2 regions of the Clavibacter rahimiani genome follow, and region 2 is predicted to be linked to the other one. Evidence: riboswitches for the same ligand, from Rfam matches in the RefSeq annotation. Region 2 holds a riboswitch; the other holds the start of a gene.

Region 1 (14,872 bases), 850 kb from region 2:
GCAAGGTCTTCACCGCCACGGCGGCCGACATCGTGCCGCTCTACCCGCGCGCGGGCGACTTCCTCGCCCTCGCCGAGCGCCTGGACCCCGCGGGCAAGTTCCGCAACGACTGGTTCGAGCGCTCGCTCCGCGGCTGATCCGCATCCGCCGCTGACCGGCACCGCACCCGCGATCCCGACGCGCCGAGGCTTCTCCCTCGGCCGCGGGAATCGCGGGTCGGCGTCGCGCTCGGCGCGTAGGGTGAGCACCATGGCGCCCGAGACCTCCTCCTACGTGCCCGCCCCCGGGCGGATCACGATGTTCTCCACCACCTGGTGCGGCTACTGCCGCCGGCTGAAGTCGCAGCTCGATCGAGCGGGCATCGGCTACGACGAGGTGGACATCGAGCAGGTGCCCGGCACCGCGGAGCTGGTGGCGGCCATCAACGGCGGCAACCAGACCGTCCCCACCGTCCTCTTCCCCGACGGCTCGTCCGCCACCAACCCGTCGCTCGCCGACGTGACCGCGAAGGTGGCCTGAGCCATGCAGCACCACGACCTCAGCGTCATCCCCGAGTTCCTCGCCGCCTGGATGCGCGAGCAGCGCTGGTTCGCCTCGAAGGGCACCGAGCCCCGCCTCGAGCGCATCGGCGGCTGGAGCTTCAGCGACGAGGGCTGGTTCGCCCGCATCGAGACGCACCTGATCATCGACCACGGCAGCGCGAAGCCCGTCCTGTACCAGGTCCCGCTCACCTACCGGCAGGCGCCGCTGGAGGAGCTGAAGCCCTTCCACATCGGCAGCGTCGTCGAGGACGACGGCGTCGAGCTGCACGTCTACGACGGCCCGCACGACCCCGCGTACGCGTGGGCGCTCATCCGCACGATCCTCGACGAGCGCGACGCCGACGTCGACGAGACCTCGCTCGGCGCGACCGCCCGCGGCCAGCGCCAGCCGGGCGTGGAGATCGCGACCGTCGTCGGATCCCACGTGCTCTCGGGCGAGCAGTCGAACACGTCGATCATCTACGACATGGTCTCGGCCGACGGCACGGCCGCGAACTCCATGATCGTCAAGGTCTTCCGCGCGCTGCACCACGGCGAGAACCCCGACGTCGTGCTCCAGTCCGCCATCGCGGGCGCCGGATCCCGGCTCGTGCCGCAGACCATGGGCAGCGTGCTCGCCGAGTGGAGCGACTCCGGCCGCGAGGAGGGGCACGCCATCGGGCACGTCGCCTTCGCGCAGGAGTTCCTGCCCGGCGTCACCGACGCCTGGCGCGTCGCGCTCCGCGCCGCCGAGGCCGACGAGGACTTCCAGGCGCAGGCCCGGGCGCTCGGCGAGGCGACCGCCGACGTCCACGCCACGCTCGCCGCCGCGCTCCCCACCGTCGAGGCGACCCCCGAGGTCATCGAGGGCATCATGGTCAGCTTCCGCCGCCGTCACGCGACGGCCGAGCGCGAGGTGCCGGAGATCGCCGCGTTCCACGACGCCATCTCCAGCGTCTACGACGCAGCCGAGCACGGCGAGTGGCCCAAGCTGCAGCGCATCCACGGCGACTACCACCTCGGCCAGGTGCTCTCCGTGCCGAACCGCGGCTGGGTCCTCCTCGACTTCGAGGGCGAGCCGCTCCGCCCGATGCACGAGCGCTCGCTGCCCGACGTCACCCTGCGCGACGTCGCCGGCATGCTCCGCTCGTTCGACTACGTCGCCGGGTCCTACGCGCTCGCGCACCCCGGCAAGTCCGCCGCGTCATGGGCGTCGGATGCGCGCCGCGCCTTCGTCGACGGCTACATCGCCCGCTCCGGCACCGACCTCCGCGCGAACCGGGCCCTGCTCGACGCGTTCGAGATCGACAAGGCCGTGTACGAGGCGATCTACGAGGTCCGCAACCGTCCGGGCTGGCTGTCGATCCCGCTGCAGGCCGTCGCGCGCCTCGCCACCCGCTCGAGCACCATCGGTCGGGAGACCACGCCCGGCGCGACGGGTCCGCGCGAGGCGGGGCCGATCTCCTCCTGACGCCACCCCGCCCTCCCTGGGGGCGGTCTCCGCGCGCGACGCGGCCGCGCACCTACCGTGACGGGACGCGCCGTCCCGCACCGGGGCGTCCTCACCCCGACGGAGACAGCATGCTCGGCTGGATCCTCCTCGCGCTCGTGGGCGCGGGCCTCATCGCCCTGTCCGTCCCGGCCGGGCCCGCGGACCCGGCGTCCGGGTGGTGGGGCGCCGCGGGAGGGATCCTCGTCGTCGTCGGCGCGGTGGTCGGGGCCGTCCGCGGCCGACGCGGTGGGCGGCGGCGGCAGCTCCGTCGATAGGCTCGTCGGATGACCGACCCCGCCGTCCCGGCCGTCTCCGAGTCCTCCTCCCCCACCCCTCCCGTCGCGGATCAGCGCCCCATCGAGCGCACCTTCCACGGCGACACCTTCGTCGACCGGTACGAGTGGCTGCGCGACAAGGACGACGCCGACGTCATCGCGCACCTCGAGGCCGAGAACGCGTACACGAAGTCCGCGACGACGCACCTGGAGCCGTTGCGCGAGCGGATCTTCACCGAGATCAAGGACCGCACGCAGGAGACCGACCTCTCGGTCCCCGTGCGCGAGGGCGACTGGTGGTACTACGCCCGCACGGTCGAGGGGTCGCAGTACGCGATCCGCTGCCGCCGCCCCGTCCAGGGCCCCGACGGCTGGACGCCGCCCGTCATCGAGGCCGCCGACGACGGCGTCGCGGTCGAGGGCGAGCAGGTGCTCCTCGACTCCAACGCCGAGGCGGAGGGCCACGAGTTCTTCTCGCTCGGCGCGTTCGAGGTCAGCCCCGACGGATCGCTCCTCGCCTACTCGGTCGACGTCGAGGGCGACGAGCGCTTCACCCTCCGGATCCGCGACCTCGCCACGGGCGAGGACCTCGCCGACGAGATCCCCGGCACCAGCCACGGCGCCACCTTCTCGGCGCACGGCGACCACCTCTTCTACGTCACGGTCGACGACGCCTGGCGCCCCGACACCGTGTGGCGCCACCGCGTCGGCACGCCCGCCGCGCAGGACGTGAAGGTCTTCACCGAGCCCGACGAGAGCTACTTCACGGGCTTCGGCATGACCCGCAGCCGCCAGTACCTGGTGATCCAGGTCGGCTCGAAGATCACGACCGAGGTGCTGCTGCTCGATGCCGGCGACCCCACGGGCACCTTCCGCCCGGTGTGGCCGCGCCGCCACGGCGTCGAGTACGACGTCGACCACGCGGTCATCGACGGCAGCGACCGGCTCCTCATCCTGCACAACGACGGCGCCACGAACTTCGAGCTGATCGACGTGCCCGCCGACGATCCCACGTCCACGACCGACCGCCAGGTCGTCATCCCCCACGACGACGACGTGCGCCTCGAGGACGCCAGCGCGTTCGCCGACCACGTCGTCGTCTCGTACCGCCGCGAGGGCCTCACCCGCGTCGGCGTGATCCCCTTCGACCGGGTCCTCGACGGCGAGCAGCTCCACGAGATCGCGTTCGACGAGCCGATCTACACGGTCGGCACGGCCGGCAACCCCGAGTTCGCGCAGCCCACCGTGCGCCTCGGCTACACCAGCCTCGCGACCCCGGCCACCACCTACGACTACGTGCTCGCCACCCGCGAGCTCCGCCTCCTCAAGCAGCAGCCCGTGCGCGGCGGCTACGACCCGGACGACTACGTGCAGACGCGCGAGTGGGCGACCGCGGAGGACGGCACCGAGATCCCGCTGTCGGTCGTCTACAAGCGCGGCCTCGTGCACCCCGGCACGCCCGCGCCGCTCCTGCTGTACGGCTACGGCTCGTACGAGGCGAGCATCGACCCGTCGTTCTCCATCGCGCGGCTGTCGCTGCTCGACCGGGGCATGGCGTTCGTCATCGCGCACGTGCGCGGCGGCGGCGAGATGGGCCGCCGCTGGTACGACGAGGGCAAGACGCTCACGAAGCGCAACACCTTCACCGACTTCGTCGCGGCGGCCGACCACCTCATCGCGCGCGGGTGGACGAGCCCCGACCGCCTCGTGGCCGAGGGCCGGAGCGCCGGCGGCCTGCTGATGGGCGCGGTCGCGAACATCGCGCCCGACCGCTTCGCCGGGATCCTCGCGGGCGTGCCGTTCGTGGACGCGCTCACGAGCATCCTCGACCCGTCGCTGCCGCTCACCGTGATCGAGTGGGACGAGTGGGGCGACCCGCTGCACGACCCCGAGGTCTACGCGTACATGAAGTCCTACACGCCGTACGAGAACGTGCGCGAGGACGTGGAGTACCCGCGGATCCTCGCGGTCACGAGCCTCAACGACACCCGCGTCCTCTACGTCGAGCCCGCGAAGTGGACGGCCCGCCTCCGCGAGGTCGGCGCGCCCGTGCTGCTGCGCACCGAGATGCAGGCCGGCCACGGCGGCAAGTCGGGCCGCTACGACGCGTGGCGCGAGCGCGCCTCCGACTACGCGTGGGTGCTCGACGTGGCGGGGCTCGCGTAGAGGCGGTTCGTCCGTCACCCGCGGGGGGCCACCCGCCCTCCGGCCGCCATCGCCGACGCACCCAGGCAGAGCAGGAGCGCTCCGACGAGGATCGCGTTCCCGTAGGCGGCCGGCCGGGCGTCCCGCACGACGCTCAGGAGCCACCCAGTCGCGACGGTGCCGAGGAGCGACGTGAGCGCCACGGCCGGGGTGGTGATCGCGGTCACGCGCCCCATGAACCCAAGCGGTGTCGCGGCCTGCAGGATGGGCCCCTGCGCGACGACGTACAGCGAGAACGCGACGCCCGCGATGCCCATGAGCGCCACGGCCGCCTCGAAGGCGCGCACCTGCGAGTAGGCGACGTAGACGGCCCCCATCGATCCGAGACCCGCGAGGAATGCCGCGCGCGGCGTGACGACGGCCGCCAGGCGCGGAGCGAGGAGCGATCCGGCGAGTCCGCCGAGGCTGAACGCGCCGCTGACGACGCCGTACTGCGCGGGCGTGAGCCCCAGGTGTTCGAGGGCGAACAGGGCGAGCACCGAGTTGTTGATCCCGAGCGAGAGGCCGTAGACCGACACCCCGACGATGACCAGGCGGATCGACGGGGTCCGCCAGGCCACGGAGAGACCGGCGACGAACTCCGGCCAGTAGCGACGTGCCGCGTCCGCATCCGGCCGCGCCGACCGCGCACCCTCCACCCTGCTGACGCACACCGCGGACAGCGCGAACGTGAGGGCGTTCACCGCCAGTGCGGGGAGAGGCCCCAGCAGCGCGTAGAGCGCGGGTCCCGCCGACGTGGCGATGACGGCGATGCCGACGGCGGCGAACATCATCTTCCCGGCGGCGTCCGCACGTCGATCCTCGGGGAGGAGCACCTGGAGCGCCGCGGCGCGTGCGGGCAGGAAGAACTGCGAGGCCGCGCCGATCAGCGTGAGGGTCACCAGCAGCGCCACGATGACGAGGGCCTCGCCGCCCCTCGCCGCGATCGCGAGCATCGGGAGGAGCAGAGCGAAGCGGATCAGGTCGGCGGAGACCATCACCCTGCCGGCTCGCCAGCGATCGACGAGCACCCCCACCAGCGGCGCGACGACGAGGCGCGGCAGCGTGCTGGTCACGACGACCGCCGAGACCAGGGCAGGCAGCTCCGGCTCGCCCGCCGCGAGGCCGGTGATGAGCCAGACGGTGACGGTGGAGGCGAGCAGGTACTCACCGAAGGACGAGGTGGCCTGGGCAGCCCACAACCAGGCGAAGTCCCGGTTGATCAGCACTGGCTTGCCGGAAGCCGACGAGAGAGGACGCGTCATGTCGACCCGAGGAGGCGCTTTGCCTCGCGTCGGGTCGGCTCGTTGCGCGCGAACTGCGCCGCGATCACCAGTGCCTGGTAAGCGTCGTCATTGCCTCTTCTCGCCTCGTCGACCGCCATGATGTCCCGCCAACGCTCCCAGGTATCGTCGAAGGGCACCGTCGAGGGATGTCTCTCACGCCAGTAGTAGGCGAGCTCCTCGGGCCACCCTTCGTAGTGGGCGGCCCAACTTTCGGCGATCAACGGTGAAGCGAGTACACCCTCGGCCACGGGATCAGCGAGCGGCTGAAACCTGGCCTCCGCGCTGACTCGGACGCCATCACCGCGATTCCTTGCCCCACCATGCGGTGTGAACGTGTTGAAGACGAGCACGTCGCCTGGGTGCAGGTCGTATCGCACCTCACCTACGAGGAACGTTTTGTCGATCGCCCACCCAGATGGGTTCTCAGCGAGCTTCATGGGCATCACGGAGTCGCGATCCCTTCGAAACACCGGAAGGGATCCTGTGTCCGGCATCGTCCGGAAGAGAGGCGTCCACATAGTCAACTGGCTCATGCTCCCCTGCAGTTCAGGAAAGTCCTGATGCTCACCTGCCGGGAAGGAGAGCGGAGAGATTTCCGGAGGCACGGCCCGAAGATGCTTAAGGGGATGGACGAACACCTCATCGTGGTTCAATATCGCGGAAACCGCGTCTCGGACTGCAGGCGTGTGATACAGCGCTTCAAGGTCCTGCGAACGAGCTGTTACTTCGAGGAGGAAGTCCTCGGGTCGTTCATTTTCCCGTGCGACGTAGCGAAGCTGTCCGCGCCCGGTAATTGATCCGTCTGTGACACCCGACATACTGAACTGCCTGGCAATCTGCCTTTGAATTCGCCCGACGCGCTCCCGATCCAGGATGTCTCGCAACACCGCATGGCCGGTTTCGCGATAATGCGCGACGGCTTGCGTCGTGGCACTCATCGAACTCAACGGCCGCTCTTCGGGGTCGATAGACGAATGGCGTAGAGCATGTCGACCGAGTCGTCCAACTGAAACACCTCCGCGGCGAAGGACTCCTTGATCGCGGGAGTCATCCGCGCAGCGAGACCATGATGCTGACCTTCGAGAAGGAGCGCTTGACCAGCACTGCCGACGGAGACCAGGGCTCTCGCGTACGAGCGCTCGAGTTGCTCTGGCGCATCCTCGACCCGGTCCCAGGCGATGCCGAATACCACCCCGAGCCCAGGCCCATTCCCCCACCCCTGCCCCTGGATCATGGAGGCAAAATCGCTTGCCAAGAGCGCGCGCGGCACCTGTCGCAACGAGCGCGGTTGTGTGTCGACGATCCAAGCCGCATCTTTCCAGTCCTCCACGTCGCTCGTCACGACACCGCAAAGGAGTGCAGGCTCTTCGGCGAGAATCTGATAGAGACAGCGCAAGATGGACTCGAATGCAGGACGAAGCATCGACGTTCCTGCGTCCGCCGCGAGGCTACGACGCCTCACGGCACCGTGGAAGTCGAATCCTGAGACGATCTTGTCGTACATGTATCGACGAGGCCCGAGGTGAGACACGTCCATGCCGGGCGCGTCAGCCGCAATCTCCAGAAAACGATATGGGCGTGCCCAATTCGACTCCGCCCAAAAGCTCGGGATGTAGCTCATTCCGAGATGATCAATTGATCGCGTGATCAAAGCCAACCTTCCAGCCTCCCTCGAATTAGTACGGGAGCCTCTGCGGGACCCATTCCGTATCGATCGACGGTATATTGCAGGTCGATGTCGGTCGCCGAGCTGTAGCGCCAGTTGCAAAAGGCCGCGAGGGCGTGCAACTGTCCATCGGCGTGACCAGCGTCGACGAGTAGCGCGCGGAAGCTCCGCGGGTCTCGGTACCGGAACATCGCGCGTCGCACGACGGGCGCCAGTCTCACGTCCAGCACCCAGTCCGCGTCGGATGCAAGCTCCTCAGCGTCGGTGCCGCTTGGCGGCTGGTCGTTGACACGCACCAGTGCGTTGGATCGCGTGTCAAAGTAGTAATTGCCGGAAATGAACCTCGGAGACCTCAGTACCTCGACGAAACACTCCGTAGGGTGACGTGCTCCTCCACTCGGCACTGACCGATAGATCAGCTCTACCTGGTGGTATCCCGTATCGGGATCGTAGTACGCAGGTTGGCGATGTGTTTGACCGAACACACCGGCAAGAATCGCCGCAAGCTGATGTAGGTCTGAATTTCGAAGAGCATCCAGACCGAGATCGCTCGCTCGCTCCAAGGGGTGCGTGGAGAGACACGGGAGATCGAGATACACGTCGGGATACTCGTCAGCCTCCACATAACCGGCCATGATCCTTGCGTCTTCAACGCGTGCCGCCATTCCGCGCGACATATCCAGGAACGGGTGATCCTTTGTCGCGGCGTGGTACCCCGATACCCGCTGACGACCGGAAGCCTGCAGGCGAGCGCGAATGTCAGGAGACACGCCTTTCGTAGGTTCGCATGTCAGCGCCCCTTGAGATGCTATGTCCTGGGCCACATGAGGATCGAGGAGGACCGCGGGCTCCGACGTGGACCATTCAAGCCACGCGCGCCCCTCCGAATCATATTGAAGTGATGCGGCAGCGCTGACAACCATGGTTCAATCCTTCGGCTAAGGCAGTGGGGCCCGGCTGCGCCGGACCCCACTGCGAACAATTAGGACAGCCGCGCCCGCTTCGGCTTCAGGCGGGGCTTCGGGACGATCTGTACCAGGTTGCAAGCGCCCTCCTGGAGGAGGGCTGTCTTCACAGTGCTCGTCATTTCATTCTCCTTCGCTTGTCAGTTTTTCCTTAGCCGCCGAATAAGCCTGATCGGCATCGGCGTGGACTGAAGCGTATGCAGCTGAGGCACGAATCGCCACGCTATTGACACACCAACATGCCTTCTGTATGGTGCGCGCGGTGACCGCAAAGCGCATATGTAAATTTCCCCGGATAGCGAATTATGAGAAGCCTGACGCGACGAGACCCAAGCGGCAACGCGCGAAATGGCAACGTATTGCATCTGCGCATCGTGCGCCGTGGTTCGGGCTTTGCGTGCCGCGCGATGCGTCACCTCAGCAAGACGCGTGCTCAGTCAGGAAGTCTCTCCACTCGCACGGCAGTTGAATCTCCCGACTCATGGATCATCTGGGTACGGGCTACTGAGGGCTGTCCGTCGCGCGCCGACGGCGAGCGACTACATCACGCGCCTCGAGCCGCCGCGCGCCCCCTAGTGTGGATCCCTGACACGGGGTGCCCACGAGGGCTGAGATGAGACCCGTCGCACCTGATCCGGTTCGCACCGGCGGAGGGATGTCATCATGAGCGCTGCGCGCCCGTCCACCCACGAGACCACGGGAGCGGGGACCGCCTCGGCGGACCTCCTCCGCCTGCTGCGGGAGCGCACGCCGCTCGTGCAGTGCATCACGAACGCGGTCGTCACCGGCTTCACCGCGAACGTCCTCCTCGCGCTCGGCGTCGCGCCCGCGATGACGGACGTGCCGACCGAGGCGGGGCCGTTCGCGCGGATCGCGTCGGGCGTGCTCGTCAACCTCGGCACGCCGCACGCCGAGCAGCGGGAGGCCGCGGTCGAGGCCGCGCACGCGGCGCGCGAGGCGGGCACGCCGTGGGTGCTGGATCCCGTCGCGGTCGGTGCCCTGCCGGTGCGGACCCGGCTCGCGCACGAGCTGGTGGCGCTGTCGCCGACGATCGTGCGCGGCAACGCGTCGGAGGTCATCGCGCTGGCGACCGGCGGCGCCGGCGGCCGCGGGGTCGACGCGACCGACGCGGTGGAGGCCGCGCTCGACGCCGCGACGCTCCTCGCCCGCACCTACGGCACGGTCGTCGCCGTCTCGGGGCCCGTCGACCACATCACGGACGGCCACCGCGTCGTGCGCGTGCACACCGGCGACGCGCTCCTCACCAAGGTGACCGGCGGGGGCTGCGCTCTCGGCGCGGTGATGGCGGCGTACGTGTCGCTGGACCCGGATCCGCTGCGGGCCGCCGTGGCCGCGACGAGCGTCTACACGATCGCCGCCGAGGTCGCCGCCGAGGGTGCGCGCGGGCCCGGATCGTTCGCGGTCGCGCTCCTCGACGCCCTCGACGCCGTCACGCCCGAGCTCGTCGCCCAGCGCGAGCGCCTCTCGTGAGCGCGCTCGCCCTCTCCGTCTACCTCGTCACCGACCCCGCGCTCTGCGGCGAGCGCGGCGTGCCCGCGGTCGTCGCGGCGGCGGTCGCGGGCGGGGCGACGGCCGTGCAGATCCGCGACAAGCACGCGAGCGCGGCCGCCCTGCTGGCGACCGTGACGGCCGCCGCCGACGCGATCGACGCGCACGCGTCCGCGCACCCGGACGCCGCCCGTCCGCTGCTGCTCGTCGACGACCGCGTCGACGTCGTCCTGGCGGCCCTCGCCCGCGGCACGCGCGTGGACGGGGTGCACGTCGGCCAGTCCGACGTCCCGGCCGACCTCGTCCGGCGGATGCTCGACGCGGCCAGCCCCGACCGGCGGCTCGTCGTCGGCCTCACCGCGAACACGCCCGCGCACGTCGAGGCGGTGCGCGCGCTCCCGGCCGGGACGGTCGACTACCTCGGAGTGGGCGTGATCCGCCCCACCAGCACCAAGCCCGACCACCCGGCGCCGCTCGGCCACGACGGGTTCGGGATCATCGCGGGCCTCTCCCCCGTGCCGTGCGTCGCGATCGGCGGCGTGGACGTGCGGGACGTCGCGGCGATCGCGGCAGCGGGCGGCGCGGGCACGGCCGTCGTGTCGGCGATCTGCGCGGCCGACGATCCGGCTGCCGCGGCGCGCGAGCTCGCGGCGGCGTGGGCGCGCGTGCGCGGGGAGGGCGGCGAGGGCGACCACGCGGCGGCGGACGCGCAGGGCGCCGCGACGGCCACGGCCGAGGCCCCGGCGACGGCCGACGCGACGGGCACCCCGCACCCCGTGCCCGACCCGACCCGCGTCCCGCGCGTCCTCAGCATCGCGGGCACGGATCCGACGGGCGGCGCCGGCATCCAGGCCGACCTCAAGTCCATCGCGGCGAACGGCGGCTACGGCATGGCCGTCGTCACGGCGCTCGTGGCGCAGAACACGCGGGGCGTGCGGGAGATCCACGTGCCGCCCGTGGCGTTCCTGCGCGCGCAGCTCGACGCCGTCTCGGACGACGTCGCGATCGACGCCGTGAAGATCGGCATGCTCGGCTCGGCCGCCGTGGTCGACGAGGTGGCGGACTGGCTGCGCGCGGTGCGCCCGCCCGTCGTGGTGCTGGATCCGGTCATGGTCGCGCAGTCCGGCGACGCCCTCCTCCACGACGACGCCACCGACGCGCTCCGCCGCCTGCTGCCGCTCGCCGACGTGGTGACGCCGAACCTCCCCGAGCTCGCGGCCCTCCTCGGCGAGCGCGAGGCTGACGGCTGGGACCAGGCGCTCGCGCAGGGCCGCGCGCTGGCGGACCGGCACGGGGTCCGCGTCATCGTCAAGGGCGGCCACCTGCGCGAGGACGACTGCCCGGACGCGCTCGTGTCGCCGGGCACGTCGGGCACGCCGGGCGCGGAGGCCGCGGTCGACGTCGTCGCCGGCCCGCGCATCGCGACGACCAGCACGCACGGCACCGGCTGCTCGCTGTCGAGCGCGCTCGCGACGCTGCACCCGCGCCGCGGCGACTGGCTCGCGGCGCTCACGGAGGCGAAGGGCTGGCTCACCGGATCCCTCGCGCACGCCGAGGACCTCGACGTGGGCGCCGGCGCCGGCCCGCTCGACCACCTGCGCGCGCTGTGGGACGCCGCGGGGACGCACGCGGCCCCGATCTCGGCGGAGATGTGGGCGGGATCCGCGGACCTCCGCCGGGAGATCGACGAGCTCGCCTTCGTCCGCCGCCTGGGCGACGGCTCGCTGCCGGAGGCGTGGTTCTCGCACTACCTCGCGCAGGACGCGATCTACCTCCGCGCCTACTCGCGGGTGCTCGCGCGGGCGAGCCAGCTCGCGCCGACGCCCGAGGCGCAGGTCGCCTGGGCACGCTCCGCCGCGGACGCGATCGCCGCCGAGTCCGCGCTGCACGAGGAGTGGCTGGCGCGCCACCCCGCGCCCTCAGTCGTCGGACCCGTGACGCGCGCGTACGTCGACCACCTCCTCGCGCACGCGGCGACGAGCGACTACGCCGTGCTCGTCGCGGCGCTGCTGCCGTGCTTCACGATCTACGCGGACGTGGGCACGCGCCTCCGGACGGCGGGATCCGCGGCGGCGGCGTCCGGCGCCACTCACCCGTACGCGGCGTGGCTGGAGACGTACGCGGATCCGGCGTTCGCGGCTGCCACGGAGCGCGCGTGCGCGCTGGTCGACGAGGCGGCCGCTCTCGCGGGACCCGGGCGACGCGCGGCGATGCTCGAGGCGTCCCGCGTCTCCGCGGCCTACGAGCGCGACTTCTTCCGCGCCCCGGAGGCGCTCAGCTGATCGGAGGGCGCCGCGCCCGCGGATCAGCCTGGGGACGCCCCGGCCCCCTCCCAGCCGCACCCGCGGGAGGATGCGCGTGCCCCGGCGCGACCACCCGCGCCGGGGCTCCCCGTTCCACGACCCGGGCATCCTGCGTGCCCGACAGGAAGGACCCCGCATGCGCGTCCAGGCCGAGACCCCCGCCGTCCCGATGCCCGCCCACCAGTTCACGGGCGACGTCCGCCTCCGCTGGCTCTCCACCCCGCAGACGCCCGCGCAGCGCGCCGTCGTCGCGTCCGTCGTCTTCGCAGCGGGCGCCCGCACCGTGTGGCACTCCCACGTCCTCGGGCAGACCCTGCACGTGACCTCCGGGATCGCCCGCGTGGGCACGCGCGACGGCCAGGTGGTGGAGGTCGGTCCCGGCGGATCCGTGTACATCGCGGCCGGCGAGGAGCACTGGCACGGCGCCACGGCCCACGCGCCGATGGAGCACATCGCGGTCCTGGAGGACGGCGACGACCCGGTCGGCGCGACCGCCTGGGCCGAGCACGTGGCCGACGAGGACTACCTGCGGCCCGCCGCCCCCGCCTCCGTCGCGACGCCGGGCGCCACGCCCGCGGCCGCGCTCCCGGTGCCGCTCGGCCGCCCCGTGCTCGTGCACGCGCTCCGCTACACCGCGATGTACGGGCCGAAGCCGTTCGACGAGGCGCTCCTCGTGTACCTCGACAACGGCGCGTACAAGATCCTCTCGCCCGGCGAGGAGCACCACGGGAGCTACGTCTCGGCGGCGGCGACCGGCGTCGCGCCCCGGCACGTCGCGTTCCTGTCCTGGCCGTCCGACGACTGGGACCGGAACGTCGCGAGCCACACCCTGACCTTCTCGGACGACACGGGTGCCTTCATCCAGTCGCTCGTGCTCCCGGGCGACGCCGTCCCGCGCGCGCAGCACGGCTACGCCGAGGTGGTGGCGGATCCCGAGCGCGTCGACATGACCGCCTCGTGGGAGGAGCTCCGGGTGACGCACGCCGCGGCGTTCGCGCGGCTGGCGGAGCGGGTCCGGCAGCGCTGACGTCACAGAGGCGGCGGCGGCCGGTCGCGGCGCTACGCTCGACCCACCGCGAGCGCCTCCTCCTCCCCCGGGAGGGCGCCCGGCCGGCCGCGCGCCCTCCCGGAAGCAGGATCATGACCACGACCACCTCGCGGCCCAGCCGCTCCGAGCGCCTCGACGCCCTCCCCTGGACCCGGGCGCACTCGCGCATCCTCGGCGGAAGCGGCGTCGGCTGGGCGCTCGACGCCATGGACGTCGGCCTCATCTCGTTCGTCATCGCACAGCTCGCGGTGGTGTGGAAGGCGGACGCCGGCCAGCTCGGCCTCGTCGCGTCCGCCGGCTTCCTCGGCATGGCGATCGGCGCGAGCGTCGGCGGGCTCCTCGCCGACCGGCTCGGCCGCCGCCAGGTGTTCGCGCTCACGCTGCTGGTCTACGGCCTGGCGACGGGCGTCTCCGCGCTCGCGATGTCGGTGGGCGCGCTCATCGCGCTCCGCTTCGTCGTCGGGCTCGGGCTCGGCGCCGAGCTGCCGGTCGCGTCGACGCTCGTGAGCGAGTTCGCGCCGGCGCGGATCCGCGGCCGCGTGATCGTGATCCTCGAGTCGTCCTGGGCCGTCGGCTGGACCGCGGCGGCGCTCATCGGCTACCTCGTGATCCCGTCGAGCGACGACGGCTGGCGGTGGGCGCTCGCGCTCGGCGCCGTCCCCGCCGTCTGGGCGATCTTCGTGCGGCTGCGCCTGCCGGAGTCGGTGCGGTTCCTCGAGGCGAAGGGCCGGCACGCGGAGGCCGAGCGGGTCGTGCGCGGCCTCGAGGCGGCGGCGGGGGCGTCTCCCGCCCCGGATCCGGTCATGGAGACGCCGACGGACCTCCGGGCCGACGACGCCGCCGACGCCGCGGCCCCGGCGCCCCGCGAGCGCCTCTTCGGCGCGCGCCTCCGCCGCCGCACGCTGTCCCTCTGGATCGTGTGGTTCTGCGTCAACTTCGCCTACTACGGCGCCTTCATCTGGCTGCCGACGCTGCTCGTGGCGCAGGGCTTCTCGCTCGTGCGGTCGTTCGCGTACACGCTGCTCATCACGCTCGCGCAGCTGCCGGGCTACGCCGTGTCCGCCTGGCTCGTCGAGCGCTGGGGCCGCCGCGTGACGCTCGCGGTCTTCCTCGCGGGGTCCGCCGTCTCCGCCGGGCTCTTCGGCACCGCCGACGACGTGACCGCGATCCTCGTGTTCGGCTCCCTCATGTCGTTCTCGAACCTCGGCGCGTGGGGCGCGCTCTACGCCGTGACCCCGGAGCTGTACCCGACGCGGGTGCGCGCGACGGGCGCGGGCAGCGCGGCGGGCTTCGGGCGGCTCGCGTCGATCATCGCGCCGCTGTGCGTGCCGCCGCTCCTCGCGCTCGGCGGCGTCGCGCTGCCGTTCGGCGTCTTCGCGGGCGTCTTCGCGCTGGCCGCCGCGGCCGCGCTCACCCTGCCGGACCTCCGCGGTGCGGCCCTCGAGGACTGACCGCCGCTACGCTCGGAGCACCCGACCCGAGGAGCGCGCATGACCGGCATGATGATCCTGGTCTACCCGGTGCTGGCGGTCGTCGTGGTCCTCATCGCCTTCGCCGTCATCGGCACCTCGCGCTCGAACCCGACGCAGGACGCGCAGGACGCCGTCGCCCGCGAGCGCCGCG
Region 2 (14,872 bases):
CGCCGGTCGCGTGCGGGTCCCCCGTGCCGTCGCGACCGCCCACGAGGAGGCTGGCCACCTCCCAGCCGTCGGTCGTGCGCAGCGCTCGCGGCGGCCCGGCGACGCATCCGTGCAGGGCGACCCGTGCCTCCGCTCGTCGGTCGGCCCCCGCGATGCCCGTGCTGTCCGCCATGCCGCTCCCCTGTACCGCGGTCGGACGACCGCGGGGAGATCATGCGCGCCGGATCGCCGGGACCGGGCCACGGCCGCGACATGCGCGGCGGGCCGCCCGGGCCGGTCCCTGGGGAGGAGCGGCGGCAGCCCGCCGCTCAGTGCTCGGAGAAGCGGAGGTCCTCGTCCCGACCCGCGCGCAGGGCGGACTTCGCGATCTCCAGGGTGGGGTATGTGCCGGCGACGACGCCGCGGTGCAACGACCGCACCTCGTAGCCGTCCTCGTGGGAGTGGATGGAGGCGAGCGCGCCCGTGGCTCCGAAGGCCACCCAGGTCTTGCCCGCGGTGCGCGGGACCCCGCTCGTCGTCGTGCTGGTGGTCATCGACATCGTCGTCGCCTCTCCTCCCCGGGCTCCGTCGCCCGGACGTGCCGATGGTACGCCGACGCCCCGCGGCCGTACAGGCCGCGGGGCGTCGTGGGGAGGTGGATCAGGCGGCGCGCACGTACTGCGCGAACGACTTCCGCACCTTGTTGACCTTGGGCACGGCGACGGCGTTGCAGTAGCCCTGGCCCGGGTTCTTGGCGAAGAAGTCCTGGTGGTACTCCTCCGCGTCGTACCACGTGCCGACGGGCTCGATGGTCGTGACCGCCGTGCCGTCCCACAGCTCGCCGGCGCGCGCGATGGCGTCCCGGAAGAGCTGCTCCTGCTCGGCGTCCGCGGGGAACATGGCCGAGCGGTACTGGGTGCCGACGTCGGCGCCCTGGCGGTTGAGCTGGCGCGGGTCGTGCAGCGTGAAGAACACGTCGAGGATGACGTCGGCGGGGATGACCTCCTCGTCGAAGACCACCTTCACCGCCTCCGCGTGCCCGGTCGCGCCCGTGCACACGGCGTCGTAGGAGGGGTGGGCGGTGTGGCCGCCGATGTAGCCGGAGATGACGTCCTGGACGCCGTCGAGGGTGCGGTAGACCGCATCGAGGCACCAGAAGCAGCCGCCGGCGAGGATGAATGTCTGCATGAGAGATGAACCTACTTCCCGTCGATGCGCGCGAGGTCCGCGGCGGTCGACATGGGAGGGAACCGTCATCGGCCGCCGCCCATTCCAGCCGCCCGCGATGTCGGTGGTGCCCCGTAGCTTCGGGGACATCGAGACACCGCCGGGCCGGCGGCACGCGGACGGAGGACACCATGCCCAGCATCACCTACACCCCCCTCGCGCGCACCGCCGTGCAGGTGCGCGAGCTGCACGACGGCCTGCTGCGCGTCACCCGGCCGGACGGCGCGGTGCTCGGCTACGTCGAGCGCATGCACGAGCCGCAGGGCGAGCGGTTCCGGGCGAAGCGGCTCCGTCGGGATGCCCAGGGCTTCGTGCCCCTCGGCGACTTCTGGGCGCTGCAGGACGCCGTCGACTGCCTCCGCTTCTGAGTCGCGCCAGCCGATGAGCACGCGGCGCGACGCGCCCGCGCCGCCTCCCGGACGGCGCCCGGCACGCGGGGTACGGTCACCGCATGCAGTGGTGGAATGATCTCCTCGATGCCCTCGCGTCCGATCGGGGCACGCAGCTCCTCTCGGGCGTCGTCGTCCCCTTCGTCGCCATCGTGGTCGCCGGCGTCCTCGCCGCGCTCATCGCGCGCGGCGCCACGCAGCGGATCCTCGTGCGGCACGACCGCGAGGTGAAGGCCGCGGCCATCGGCATGCTCGTCGACGCCGCGCGCCAGGCCTCGGTCTGGGACGGCCTCACCGCGCAGGAGCGCGTCCTCGCCGACCGCGCCGCGGGCGAGGCCGACATCCGCATCCGCCTCCTCCCCGTGAAGGGCGCCGCGACGGCCGCCACCTGGGCCGCGCACGAGATCACCGAGTTCAAGCGCGGGAGCGGCAGCTTCGGCTTCCAGTTCGACGCGCAGCTCGCCGAGTTCCGCGACCGCATCGTCGAGTGGCAGCACCACCCGGGGCGCGCCCGCAAGATCTTCCAGGGCGACATCGCCCGCTGGCAGTTCGAGGACGACCAGCCCGCCGCCGACGGCGGGCCCTCCCGCTCCGAGGCACGGCAGCCCGAGCAGACCGCGGTCTCCCCCGTCCCGGTGCCCTGGCGCAGCGGATCGGACGACCAGCCCGCCGCCGAGCGCCGCGTGGAGTCGCCCGACGAGCAGTACAGCCCGCCCGTCCCCTACTCGGCGGCCGCGAACTCCCGAGCCGCGGAGGGCGAGCGCCGCTGACCTCGGCCCCCGCACGACGACGCCCCGCCCCTCTCGGAGGGGCGGGGCGTCGTGGCGTCCGCGAGGGACGGGGTCACTTCCACCAGTCGTCGAACATCGAGGCGGGCACGCGGCGCTTGTGCTCGGTGCTGAGGTAGCGCGCCTCGATGGCCTCCGCCACCTCGTCGTCGACCTCGCCGCCTTCGAGGAAGTCGTCGATGTCCGCGTAGGTGAGGCCGAGGTTCGCCTCGTCGGTCTGGCCGGGCGTCTCGTCGAGGAGGTCGGCCGTCGGCGCCTTCAGGTACAGGCGCTCGGGCGCGCCCAGGTGCTCGAGCAGGGCGCGGCCCTGGCGCTTGGTGAGCCCGGTGAGCGGGAGGACATCCGCGCCGCCGTCGCCGTACTTCGTGAAGAAGCCCGTGACGGCCTCGGCCGCATGGTCCGTGCCGATCACGAGGAGGCGGGCCTGGCCGGCCAGCGCGTACTGGGCGACCATGCGCGAGCGCGCCTTGACGTTGCCCTTCGTGAAGTCGAGCATCCGGTGCCCGGCGGCGTCGGCGTACTCCGCCTCGAACCCGTCGACCGCGCGCTTGATGTCGAACACGACGCTCGACTTGGGCTGGATGAAGCGGAGCGCGAGCTGCGCGTCCTCCTCGTCGGCCTGCACGCCGTAGGGGAGGCGCACGGCGACGAACTCGGCGAGGAGCCCCTCCGCCGCGAGCTCCTCGATCGCGAGCTGGGCCAGGCGTCCGGCGAGGGAGGAGTCCTGTCCGCCGCTGATGCCGAGGACGAAGCCCTCCGCGCCGGTCGACCGGAGGTAGGCCTTGAGGAAGTCGACGCGCTTGCGGACCTCGTCGGCGGGATCGATGGTCGGGCGCACCTCGAGGGCGGCGATGATCTGTGACTGGATGTCGCGCATGCGTCGAATCTACGTGGATCCGGCGGGCCGCGACAGCGGGGGTCCCCCCGGCGCGACTCGAACGCGCAACCGTCGGATTAGAAGGCCGATGCTCTATCCATTGAGCTACGGGGGGTCGTGAGAAGGGTACTACGCGGGGTCCGACGGACCCGGAGCGGCGGGCGCCCCGGTCGCGGCCTCGTCCAGCGCCCGCGCGACCGCCTGCAGGACCTGCGGCGCCGTGGGGACGCCCTCGGCGCGGAGGACCTCGCGGTCGTCCGTGAGCACGAGGATCGTGGGCGTGGAGCGGATGCCCTCCTCCTCGGCCCGGTCCGGATGCGCCGCCACGTCGAGCTCCTCGACGGGGAGCCAGGGCAGCAGCCGCTGGACCTCCGCGAGCACCTTCCGCGTCGCCTGGCAGGGCACGCAGAAGAGCGAGGAGAACATGACGACACGGACGCCGTCGGCCGCCGCGGGACCCGTCGCCCCGGACGCGGGATCGCCGGCGGTCAGGAGAGGAACCCCGCGACGGCGGCGACGATCGAGACGAGCGCGAGGAGGAGCGACACCGACACGAGCACGAGGTGCACCGTGAAGAACGGCGTGCGGGATCCGTCGGCGGCGCGCGCCCGCGGATCCTTCGCGACGCGCTTCAGGAACTGCGGCCAGACGATGACGTTCCAGACGCCGTTGACGACCAGGAGGACGGCCAGGAGGGTGATCACTCCCCCATGGTAGGCGGCCGGGATCCGTGCCGTCCGAGGCCGCCGATAGGATCGCGGGATGGGCAACAACGCTGACCGGCTGGTATGGATCGACTGCGAGATGACGGGGCTCGACCTCGCGATCGACGAGCTGGTGGAGGTCGCGGTGGTCGTCACCGACTTCGACCTCGTGCCCGTGGACGACGGCTTCAGCATCGTGATCAACCCGGACCCCGCTGCCCTCGCCAACATGGGCGAGTTCGTCACCGACATGCACCGCTCCTCGGGCCTCCTCGACGAGATCCCCGCGGGCGTCAGCCTCGCCGACGCCGAGTTCGCGGTGATCGAGTACCTGCTGCAGCACGTGCCCACCGGTGGCAAGGCCCCGATCGCCGGCAACACCATCGGCACCGACCGCGCGTTCCTCGCGAAGTACATGCCGCGGGTCGACGCGCACCTGCACTACCGGAGCGTCGACGTCTCCTCCATCAAGGTGCTCGCGAAGGAGTGGTTCCCCCGGATCTACTTCAACGCCCCCGCGAAGAACGGCGGCCACCGCGCCCTCGCCGACATCCTCGAGTCGATCCGCGAGCTCGAGTACTACCGCCGGGCCGCCTTCGTGCCGGCACCCGGCCCCGCGACCGAGGACGTGCAGGCCATCTCCGCGGACGTCACGTCCGCGTGGGCCCCGCGGCTGTAGTATCCTCGTCATGGCCGTCCGCGAGAGCGGGATCGGCCGCATGGTGGGCGTAGCTCAGTTGGCAGAGCGCTGGCTTGTGGAGCCGGAAGTCGCGGGTTCGAGCCCCGTCGTCCACCCCACCGGGAAGGGCCGGGATCCGAGAGGGTCCCGGCCCTTCCGTCGTCTCCGTGCCGTCGTCTGCGCGCGACCGGCCCCGGCAGGCTGCCGCGGCGGGATCCGCCCGTACGGCGTGTGCGAGGGTGGACCCGTGCTGCACTGCGATCCCGAGGACTTCGAGCGACTGGTGGTCGACGAGCTCGACGAGCTGCCGGACGAGATGGTCGACGGCCTCGACAACGTCGTGTTCGTCGTCGAGGACCGGCCCGAGGACGGCTCGCTCGACCTCCTGGGCCTCTACGACGGCGTGGCCATGACCGAGCGCGGCCAGTACGGGTTCGGCGAGATGCCCGACCGGATCGTCGTGTACCGCGAGCCGCACCTGCACGAGGCCGAGGACCTGGACGACCTGCGCGACCTCGTCCACGTCACGCTCGTGCACGAGATCGCGCACTTCCACGGCATCGACGACGACCGGCTGCACGAGCTCGGCTGGGCCTGAGCTCGACGGCCCCTCGCCCGGTCATCGCCTACCCCGGACGCACGACGCCGGACGCACGACGACCCCGGTGCCGCGTGGCGGGCCGGGGTCGTCGTCGAGGCGCTCGCGCGCCGGGAGGGAGAGGGGTCAGAGCTCGAGGGACTCGTCGTCGCCCTCGCCGAGCACGTCGTCGCTGCCGTCGGCCACGAACGTGTAGGTGACGCGCTGCTCGCCCGCGACCTCGGAGACCGCGCCGGCGCGGTACTGGAACAGCGACTCCTTGCCCTCCACCGCGGACATCGTGCTGATGGTCTCGTCGTGCTGGCCGTCCACGAGGACGCGGGTCTCGGTGGTGCCTTCGAGGGGGCCGTCAGCGAAGACGGCGAGGTAGCGGACGTCGGTGGGTGCGGAATCGGTCATGGGCTCAGGCTACCCGGCCGTCGCGACGGCGTCCGTGCGCACGACGACGTCGGCCAGGGCACGCGGATCCTCCCGCGCGAGGTGGGCGCGCCACTGGGCGTCCCACCGCTCCCACTCGACGGCGAAGGACGCGCCGTCGCGGGCGATGGCGCGGGACCGGCGCACGGCGTCGTCGGCCTCCACCCACACGCGGCGGGTGGCGAGGCGGGCGGAGACGCGGGTGAGGGAGCCGCAGCCCTCGACGACGAGCGGGCGGGCCGGATCCAGGTCGTGCCATCCCGCGGGGGCGTCAGCCGCCCAGTCCCAGCGGCGCCACCGAGGTCGACCGCCCGGGCGCATCTCCGGGAGCACGGCCTCGAGGTGGCGCGAGGCGGCCTCCAGGCCGTCCCAGCCCGGGTAGACGTCGTCGAGGCGGAGGAGCTGCGCACCGGGCGCCAGGTGCGCGGCGGGGTCGCCCTCGCGGATGAGGGCGTCCGCGAGGGTGGACTTGCCGGATCCGGACGGGCCGTCGACGAGGACCAGCGCCGGGCGCCGCTCCCCCGCGTCAGGCCGCAATGAAGTCCCACGTCCCGGCCGCCACCGACGCCGTCACGGACGCGGCGGCCACCAGCACCGCGACGGCCAGCACGAGGGCCTCGCGCCGCCCGACGACACTGGGCCGGGCCCACGTCCGGGCCCCCGGACCGCCGAAGCCGCGCGCCTCCATCGCGGTCGCGAGCTTGCTGCCGCGGCGGATCGAGAGCACGAGCAGCGCGAACGCCTGGCCGGCGAAGCGGCGGACCCGGCCCCGGTCGGCCACGCCGCGCGCACGGCGCGCGAGCTCCAGGGACCGCCAGTCGTCGAGGAGCAGGCCGACCAGACGGACGCCCGCGAGGGCCCCGAGGACGAAGCGCGACGGCAGGCGCCACACCTGCGCGAGGCCGTCGGCGAGGTCCGTCGGGTCGACGGAGGAGAAGAGGATCAGCGACGCCACGCCGATCGCGAGCACGCGGAGCGTCGTGGCGACCGCGAGCAGCACCGAGCCCTCGCTGATCACCACGAGGAGGAACTGGGCGTACACGTCGCCCGACGTGCGGCCGTACAGCAGGATCGTGATCCCTGCACCGGGCGCCGCGATCCAGATGGGGATGCCGCGCACGAGGAGCGCGCGCGGCCGGATCCCCGTGGCGGGCAGGAGCAGCAGCTCCAGCAGGAGCGCCGTGCCGGCGGACACGACGTCGAGGCTGAGCACGAGGACGAGCGTCAGCGCGAGGGCGGCGGCGAGCCGGGCGACCGGGTTCACCGACGCGAGACCCGTGGCGCGGGAAGCGGGCAGGACCTCGGGCGGCGCGGCGCTCATCGCACGACCTCGAGCCGCGCGGGCCCGCCGGGGACGGGATCGAGGCGCAGCACGTCGTCCGCGAGCGCGCGGACGAGGTCCGCGTCGTGCGTCACGGCGAGCACCCCGACGCCCTCGCGGTCGACCAGGTCGGCGAGGAGCGCCACGAGCTCGGCCCACGTGCGGGCGTCCTGCCCGAAGGTCGGCTCGTCGAGGACGAGGAGGCGCGGCGCGGTCGCGAGGGCCGTCGCCACCGACAGGCGGCGCTTCTCCCCGCCGGAGAGCGTGAACGGGTTCGCCCGCGCGAGGCCGTCGAGCCGCAGGCGGACGAGCAGCTCGTCGACGCGGCGCGCGGCCTCCGCCGGGTCCATGCCCACGGCGCGCGGGCCGACCTCGAGCTCTTCGCGCACGGTGGCGGCGAGGAACTGGTGCTCGGGATCCTGGAAGACGGTGCCGATGCGGGCGGCGAGCTCGCGGGAGCGCCAGGCGGCGGGATCCTCGGCCAGGCCGTCGGCCAGCCGCGGCTCGGCGCGGACGCGGCCCGACGACGGAGGCAGCAGGCCGCCGAGCGTCAGGGCGAGCGTGCTCTTGCCGCCGCCGTTGGGGCCGGTGAGCGCGGTGGTCCGGCCCGCGGAGAGGCGGACGCCGATCGCGTCGGCCACGGCCGCGCCGCGACCCCGCCCGACGGCGAGGCCCTCCGCCCGCACGAGCGGCACGGGGGCGGCGGCCACGCGGACGGGCGCCGCGGGCTCGCGCCCGGGGACCCAGACGCCGACCGCGGCGAGCGACGCGCCCTGCTCGCGGAGGACGTCGTCCGGTGCGCCGTCGGCGAGGATCCCGCCGTCGGCGGCGAGGACGACCACGCGGTCGACCAGGTCCCGCCACACGGCGACGCGGTGCTCGATGACGACGAGCGTCGCGCCGGTCGCCTCGACCACCGCCTCCACGGCCCGGCGGACCTCGCCGACGCCCTCGGGGTCGAGGTTCGCGGTGGGCTCGTCGAGGAGGAGGAGCCCCGGCCGCATCGCCAGCACGCCGGCGAGGGCGAGCCGCTGCTTCTGCCCGCCGGACAGCGCGGTCGTCGAGCGATCGAGCGCGACGTCGAGGCCGACGGCGTCGAGAGCGGTGCGCACGCGCGGCCAGATCTCGTCGCGCGGGACGCCGAGGTTCTCGCAGCCGAACGCGACGTCGTCGCCCACGCGGGAGAGGATCACCTGGGCGTCCGGGTCCTGCAGGACGAGCCCGGCGCGGCCCCGCTGGGACGCCGGATCGCGGCCGTCCACGAGCAGGGATCCGCGCGTCTCGCCCTCGTCGTCGCCGCCGAGGACCCCGGCCAGCGCGTGCATGAGCGTCGTCTTGCCGGCCCCGGACGCGCCGAGCAGGAGCACGCGCTCCCCCGGCTCGATCGCCAGGTCGACGTCGCGCACGGCCCAGGCGCTCCGGCCGGCGTGGCGCCAGCCCCACCCGGCGGCGCGGACGGACGCCCCGCCGCGGACGTCGGCCGAAACCTCCACGCCGGGGAGCGGGACCCGGGCGGGCGGCGCCCCGCGGCCCGGACGCCGCACGGTCAGACGCGGGCCGCGGTGTCGCGGCCCGAGGCGAAGCGCGACAGCGCGCCCGTGCGGGCGAGCGCCCGCGCCACGAGCCAGGACAGCATGCCCGCGATCACAGCGCCGGACACGAGCGCCGCGCCGGTGTAGATCGCGACGAACAGGGGGCTGGATCCCGGGTAGTAGGTGATGAGGTCGGTGATCGCCATGCCGAGCCCCGCGCCCATGCCCGCGAGGACGGCGACGTAGGCCCGCCAGTTCGCGTAGAGGAAGACGAGGAGGACGAGCTCCGCGCCGAGCCCCTGCGTGAGGCCCGAGAGCAGCGTCCCGACGCCCCACACGTTGCCGACGAGCATCGAGACGAACGCCGCCAGCAGCTCGCCGTAGAGGGCGGCGCCGGGCTTGCGGATCACGATGCCGGTGAGGACGCCGGCGAAGAGCCACCCGCCGCCGGCCAGGGCCTGGAGACCCGGGAGGAGGGGCTCGAAGAGGCCGCTGACGGGGACGGACGCCGTGTTCCAGACGACGAAGACGAGCCCGGAGGCGACGCCGAGGACGCTGGCCACGACGATGTCGATGACGCGCCAGCGGGCCCGGAGGCCGGAGCGCGGGACGCGGGGGTCCGCGTCGACGGAGGCGGATGCGGTGGACGAGGGTGATGCGGTCACTTGTCGTGCCCTTCTGGTATGCGGAAGAGGGCACGGGTACGAGATGAAAGCCTCCCTGCGCTGGCATGATCCAGATCAGGTTCGACGGTCGAAGATTGGGGATCTTCCTCTCAGCCCGGCTCACCGGACTCCCGTGTTCACCGCGATCCTAGCGCGAGCGGCACGCCCCGGACGCACGGGAGCGCGGACGCCCGAGGGCACCCGCGCTCCGCGGCGGACGGTGGGGAGGCGCTACTTGAGCGTCTTGATGAGCTTGACGAGCACCTTGCCCGAGATCCAGATGACGGGCGTCGCGACCGCGAGCAGCGCGATCACGTTCGGCTGGAAGCGCACCTCGCCGTCGGTCGCGATGTACGCGCCGATGGGCCAGGTCGCGCCGCCGCCCCCGCCGCCGCCCGCGACGTTGCCGTCGGAGTCGGGCAGGTCGCTGCCCCCGCCGAAGCCGTACCAGGCGAATGCCACCGGCACGATGGTCGAGCCGTCGATGTCGAGGGGGTCGCCGTAGACCGTCCCCACTCCGGCGTTCTTCACGTTCTCTGCGAGCTGTGCGACGAGGTTGGTCATGGGTCCCACCGTACCCCGCGGGCCCGCGGAGGATGCGGGTCGATCCGGGTCCTCGCGGTACCCTCGCCCCTGGTGCGTCGCTGCGTCGCATCCGGCCTCCCGCCGTTGCGGCCCACGCGGATCCACCGCCTGCCCCGCCCCCGACGGACCCGCGCACGCGCGCCCCGCCGGTGGACGAGTCGACCCAACTGGAGGACCACTTGCACACCTGGCCCGGAAACCCCTACCCCCTCGGCGCGACCTTCGACGGGAGCGGCACGAACTTCGCCCTCTTCAGCGAGATCGCCGACGCCGTGCAGCTGTGCCTCATCGACGAGGACGGCACCGAGACCCGCGTGGACGTGACCGAGGTCGACGCCCACGTCTGGCACTGCTACCTCCCGCACGTGCAGCCGGGCCAGCGCTACGGCTACCGGGTGACCGCGCCCTACGAGCCGGAGAACGGCCACCGGTCGAACCCCGCGAAGCTCCTGCTTGACCCCTACGCCAAGGCCACCTGCGGCGAGTTCGACTGGCACCCGTCGCTGTTCGCCTACGAGTTCGGCGACCCGTCCAGCCGCAACGACGAGGACTCGGCTCCGCACATGATGCTCGGCGTCGTCGTCAACCCGTTCTTCGATTGGGACGGCGACCGCCTCCCCCGAACGCCCTACAGCGAGACCGTCGTCTACGAGGCGCACGTCAAGGGGCTCACCCAGCTGCACCCGCGGATCCCCGAGGAGCTGCGCGGCACGTACGCCGGCATCGCGCACCCCGCGGTCATCGACCACCTGCAGCACCTCGGCGTCACCGCCATCGAGCTCATGCCCGTGCACCAGTTCGTGCAGGACAACACGCTGCTGGAGAAGGGCCTCCGCAACTACTGGGGCTACAACACGATCGGGTTCTTCGCGCCGCACAACGCGTACTCGTCCACGGGCGAGCTCGGCCAGCAGGTGCAGGAGTTCAAGTCCATGGTGCGGGCGCTGCACGCGGCCGGCATCGAGGTCATCCTCGACGTGGTCTACAACCACACGGCCGAGGGCAACCACCTCGGGCCGACGCTCTCGTTCAAGGGCATCGACAACCAGGCCTACTACCGGCTCATGGAGGACGACCCCACCTACTACATGGACTACACGGGCACCGGCAACTCGCTCAACGTCCGCCACCCGCACTCGCTGCAGCTGATCATGGACTCGCTGCGCTACTGGGTGACCGAGATGCACGTCGACGGCTTCCGCTTCGACCTCGCGTCGGCGCTCGCGCGCGAGTTCTACGACGTCGACAAGCTCGCCACCTTCTTCGAGCTCGTGCAGCAGGACCCGGTGGTGTCGCAGGTCAAGCTCATCGCGGAGCCGTGGGACGTCGGCCCCGGCGGGTACCAGGTGGGCAACTTCCCGCCCCAGTGGACCGAGTGGAACGGCAAGTACCGCGACACCGTGCGCGACTTCTGGCGCGGCGAGGCGTCGTCCCTCGGGGAGTTCGCGGCGCGGATCACGGGCTCCGCCGACCTCTACGAGCACTCCGGCCGCCGCCCGGTCGCGTCGATCAACTTCATCACCGCACACGACGGCTTCACCATCGCCGACCTGGTCTCGTACAACGAGAAGCACAACGAGGCCAACGGCGAGGACAACAACGACGGCGAGAGCCACAACCGCTCGTGGAACATGGGCGTCGAGGGTCCGACGGACGACCCGGTGATCGCCACGCTCCGCGGCCGCCAGCAGCGCAACATGCTCGCCACGATGCTGCTCTCGCAGGGCGTGCCGATGATCCTGCACGGCGACGAGCTCGGCCGCACCCAGCAGGGCAACAACAACACCTACGCGCAGGACAACGAGATCAGCTGGGTGCACTGGGACCAGGCCGACCAGCCGCTCGCGGAGTTCACCGCGAGCGTCGTGCGCCTCCGCAAGGAGCACCCGACCTTCCGGCGCGGGCGCTTCTTCGACGGCCGGCCCGTGCGCCGCGGCGAGGGCGAGCCGCTCCCCGACATCGTGTGGCTCGACGCCGACGCGACGCCGATGGTCGACGACGACTGGGAGTCCGGCCTCCGCGCCATCGGCATGTTCCTCAACGGCAACGGGATCCGCGGGCGCGACCGCCGCGGCGAGGACATCTACGACACCCACTTCCTCCTCTACTTCAACGCGCACGACGAGCCGGTGTCCTTCACGCTCCCGTCGGACGAGTACGCGGACGCGTGGGAGACCGTGATCGACACCGCGGGCGTCGGAGCCGACTCGACGGCCCTCCGCGCGAGTAGCGTCGTGGATGTGGCGGCCAAGGCGCTCGTGGTGCTGCGCGCCTACACCGAGCCCGAGGTGGAGCCCGACCACTCGGTCGCGGCCAGCCTCGCCGTCCTCACCCACTCGCAGGCCGACCGGCCCGCCGCAGATCCAAGGAGCGACATCAGTTGAGAACCCCCATCTCCACCTACCGGTTCCAGGTGCGGGAGTCGTTCGACCTCGCCGCCGTGGCCGAGCAGCTGCCCTACGTGAAGGACCTCGGCGCGGACTGGGTGTACCTCAGCCCGATCCTCACGGCCGAGCCCGGATCCGACCACGGCTACGACGTTGTCGACCACTCGCAGGTCGACCCGACGCGCGGCGGGGCCGCGGGCCTGAAGGCCGTCGCCGACCGGGCCCACGAGCTGGGGATGGGGGTGCTCGTCGACATCGTCCCGAACCACGTCGGCGTCGCCACGCCCGTGGAGAGCCTGTGGTGGTGGGACCTCCTCACGCACGGCACCGCGAGCCGCTACGCGGACGCCTTCGACATCGACTGGGACTTCGGCCGCGGCAAGGTGCGGATCCCCGTGCTCGGCGACGGCGACGACGAGCTCGACCAGCTGCAGCTGGCCCGCGGCGACGACGGCACGGTCGAGCTCCGGTACTACGACCAGCGGTTCCCCGTCGCGCCCGGCACGGCCGAGGACGCGGCGGACGCCCGCACGGTGCACGAGCGCCAGTCCTACGAGCTCGTCAACTGGCGCCGCGCGGACGCCGAGCTCAACTACCGCCGCTTCTTCGCGGTCAACACGCTCGCGGGCATCCGCGTCGAGCTCCCGCGGGTCTTCGAGGAGTCGCACGAGGAGATCTCCCGCTGGTTCCGCGAGGGCCTCGCGGACGGCCTCCGGGTCGACCACCCGGACGGCCTGCTCGACCCGAAGGGCTACCTCGACGACCTGGCGCGGCTCACGGGCGGAGCGTACGTGCTCGTGGAGAAGATCCTCGAGCCCGGCGAGACGCTGCCCACCGACTGGGCGACCGCCGGCACGACGGGCTACGACGCGCTCGCGGAGATCGACCGCGTGCTCGTCGACCCCGACGGCCAGGTCGAGCTCGACCACCTCGACGCCGCGCTCCGCGGCCTGCCCCAGGGCGAGCTCACGAACTGGGCCGACATGATCCGCGGCACGAAGCGCGCCATCGCCGACGGGATCCTCCGCAGCGAGGTGCTCCGCCTCGAGCGCCTCGTGGAGGACGCGCCCGCCGACGCCGCGGACGCCATCGCCGAGCTGCTCGCCACCTTCCCCGTCTACCGCAGCTACCTGCCCGGCGGGATCGAGCACCTCGAGCAGGCCGCCGACGCCGCCCGCCTCAGCCGGCCGGACCTCGTCGCGACCATCGGCGCGCTCATGCCGCAGCTGTCCGACCCGACGACGCTCGTGGCGCAGCGCTTCCAGCAGACGAGCGGCATGGTGATGGCGAAGGGCGTCGAGGACACGGCGTTCTACCGCTACTCGCGCCTCGTCTCGCTCAACGAGGTCGGCGCGGACCCGTCGATCTTCGCGATCGACGTCGACGACTTCCACGCGCGCCAGCAGGAGCGCCAGCGCATCGCGCCGCACGCGATGACCACGCTGTCGACGCACGACACCAAGCGCGGCGAGGACGTGCGCGCCCGCATCGACGTGCTCTCCGAGACGCCCGAGGCCTGGCGCGACGCGCTCGGCCAGCTGCGCGAGGTCGCCCCGACCGGCGACGGCCCGTTCGAGAACCTGCTCTGGCAGACGCTCGTCGGCACCTGGCCCGCCTCGCGCGAGCGCCTGCACGCGTACGCCGAGAAGGCCTCCCGCGAGGCCGGCGACTCGACCATGTGGACCGCGCCCGACGAGGCCTTCGAGGAGCGCATGCACGCCCTCGTCGACGCCGCCTTCGACGACCCGCGCGCCCGCACCATCGTCGCCGGGCTCTACGACCGGCTCTCCGGTCCCGGCTGGTCGAACTCGCTGGCGGCCAAGGCCATCCAGCTCACGGCCCCGGGCATGCCCGACGTCTACCAGGGCAGCGAGCTGTGGGAGACGAGCCTCGTGGATCCCGACAACCGCCGCGAGGTCGACTTCGGCATGCGCCGCTCCGCCCTCGACGCCGTGCTCAAGGGCGCCGAGCCCGGGATCGACGAGACCGGCGCCGCGAAGCTCCTGGTCACCGCGCGGGCGCTCCGCCTCCGCCGCGACCACCCGGAGCTGTTCACCGGCTACGAGCCCGTGCACGCGACCGGCGACGCCGCGTCGCACGTCATCGCCTTCGACCGGGGCGGCGCGATCACGGTCGCGACCCGCCTCCCCGTGGGCCTCGAGACCGGCGGCGGATGGGGCAGCACGTCCCTGACGCTGCCCGAGGGCGAGCTCGTCGACCACGTCAGCGGACGCCGCGTCGACGGCGGCCGCGTGTCCGTCGCCGCCCTCCTCGCCGACTACCCGGTCGCGATCCTCGCGCCCGCCTCCACCGCCGCCGATCTCACCCCCGGGAGCTGACATGACCGACGACCGCTTCGACATCTGGGCCCCGAAGGCCCGCACCCTCGCCCTGTCCGTGGGCGACGAGCGCCTGCCGCTCTCGCCCGTGGGCGACGGCTGGTGGACCCTCGACGCCGAGCGCGCCGAGGCCCTGCCCTCCGGCGACCTCGACTACGGCTACCTCGTGGACGACTCCAACACCCCGCTGCCGGATCCGCGCTCCCGCCGCCAGCCCGAGGGCGTCCACGGCCGCTCGCGCACCTACGACCCGTCGTCCTTCGCGTGGACGGACCAGGCGTGGACCGGCCGCCAGCTCGCCGGCGCCGTCATCTACGAGATGCACATCGGCACCTTCACGCCCGAGGGCACGCTCGACTCCGCCATCGACCGGCTCGACCACCTC

The links. A riboswitch is a leader RNA that binds a small molecule or an ion and turns the genes downstream of it on or off. The one in region 2 is predicted to bind thiamine pyrophosphate.
Region 1: linked by a shared signal. The riboswitch ahead of thiM (hydroxyethylthiazole kinase) and the one ahead of ACT7CP_RS07085 (ECF transporter S component) in region 2 are both predicted to bind thiamine pyrophosphate.

What each region holds. Positions count from the first base shown of each region.
Region 1 is NZ_CP199790.1:2,335,800-2,350,671, forward strand. Features, by position in the region: gene ACT7CP_RS11080 (D-arabinono-1,4-lactone oxidase) at 1-137, shown strand, start outside; gene ACT7CP_RS11085 (mycoredoxin) at 250-519, shown strand; gene ACT7CP_RS11090 (maltokinase N-terminal cap-like domain-containing protein) at 523-1,992, shown strand; gene ACT7CP_RS11095 (LPXTG cell wall anchor domain-containing protein) at 2,103-2,288, shown strand; gene ACT7CP_RS11100 (S9 family peptidase) at 2,298-4,454, shown strand; gene ACT7CP_RS11105 (MFS transporter) at 4,469-5,737, opposite strand; gene ACT7CP_RS11110 (phytanoyl-CoA dioxygenase family protein) at 5,734-6,696, opposite strand; gene ACT7CP_RS11115 (hypothetical protein) at 6,702-7,379, opposite strand; gene ACT7CP_RS11120 (nitroreductase family protein) at 7,406-8,347, opposite strand; TPP riboswitch at 8,971-9,062, shown strand; gene thiM (hydroxyethylthiazole kinase) at 9,053-9,880, shown strand; gene ACT7CP_RS11130 (bifunctional hydroxymethylpyrimidine kinase/phosphomethylpyrimidine kinase) at 9,877-12,180, shown strand; gene ACT7CP_RS11135 (cupin domain-containing protein) at 12,338-13,228, shown strand; gene ACT7CP_RS11140 (MFS transporter) at 13,342-14,700, shown strand; gene ACT7CP_RS11145 (hypothetical protein) at 14,740-14,872, shown strand, end outside.
Region 2 is NZ_CP199790.1:1,482,102-1,496,973, reverse strand. Features, by position in the region: gene ACT7CP_RS07165 (hypothetical protein) at 1-172, opposite strand, end outside; gene ACT7CP_RS07160 (hypothetical protein) at 309-533, opposite strand; gene msrA (peptide-methionine (S)-S-oxide reductase MsrA) at 640-1,167, opposite strand; gene ACT7CP_RS07150 (hypothetical protein) at 1,338-1,574, shown strand; gene ACT7CP_RS07145 (hypothetical protein) at 1,658-2,365, shown strand; gene nadE (ammonia-dependent NAD(+) synthetase) at 2,439-3,260, opposite strand; tRNA gene ACT7CP_RS07135 (tRNA-Arg) at 3,303-3,375, opposite strand; gene ACT7CP_RS07130 (thioredoxin family protein) at 3,390-3,752, opposite strand; gene ACT7CP_RS07125 (SCO4848 family membrane protein) at 3,749-3,964, opposite strand; gene orn (oligoribonuclease) at 4,023-4,643, shown strand; tRNA gene ACT7CP_RS07115 (tRNA-His) at 4,687-4,762, shown strand; gene ACT7CP_RS07110 (metallopeptidase family protein) at 4,891-5,241, shown strand; gene ACT7CP_RS07105 (hypothetical protein) at 5,368-5,640, opposite strand; gene ACT7CP_RS07100 (nucleoside/nucleotide kinase family protein) at 5,650-6,195, opposite strand; gene ACT7CP_RS07095 (energy-coupling factor transporter transmembrane component T family protein) at 6,185-6,979, opposite strand; gene ACT7CP_RS07090 (ABC transporter ATP-binding protein) at 6,976-8,523, opposite strand; gene ACT7CP_RS07085 (ECF transporter S component) at 8,526-9,176, opposite strand; TPP riboswitch at 9,212-9,312, opposite strand; gene ACT7CP_RS07080 (hypothetical protein) at 9,408-9,740, opposite strand; gene glgX (glycogen debranching protein GlgX) at 9,941-12,145, shown strand; gene treY (malto-oligosyltrehalose synthase) at 12,142-14,487, shown strand; gene treZ (malto-oligosyltrehalose trehalohydrolase) at 14,489-14,872, shown strand, end outside.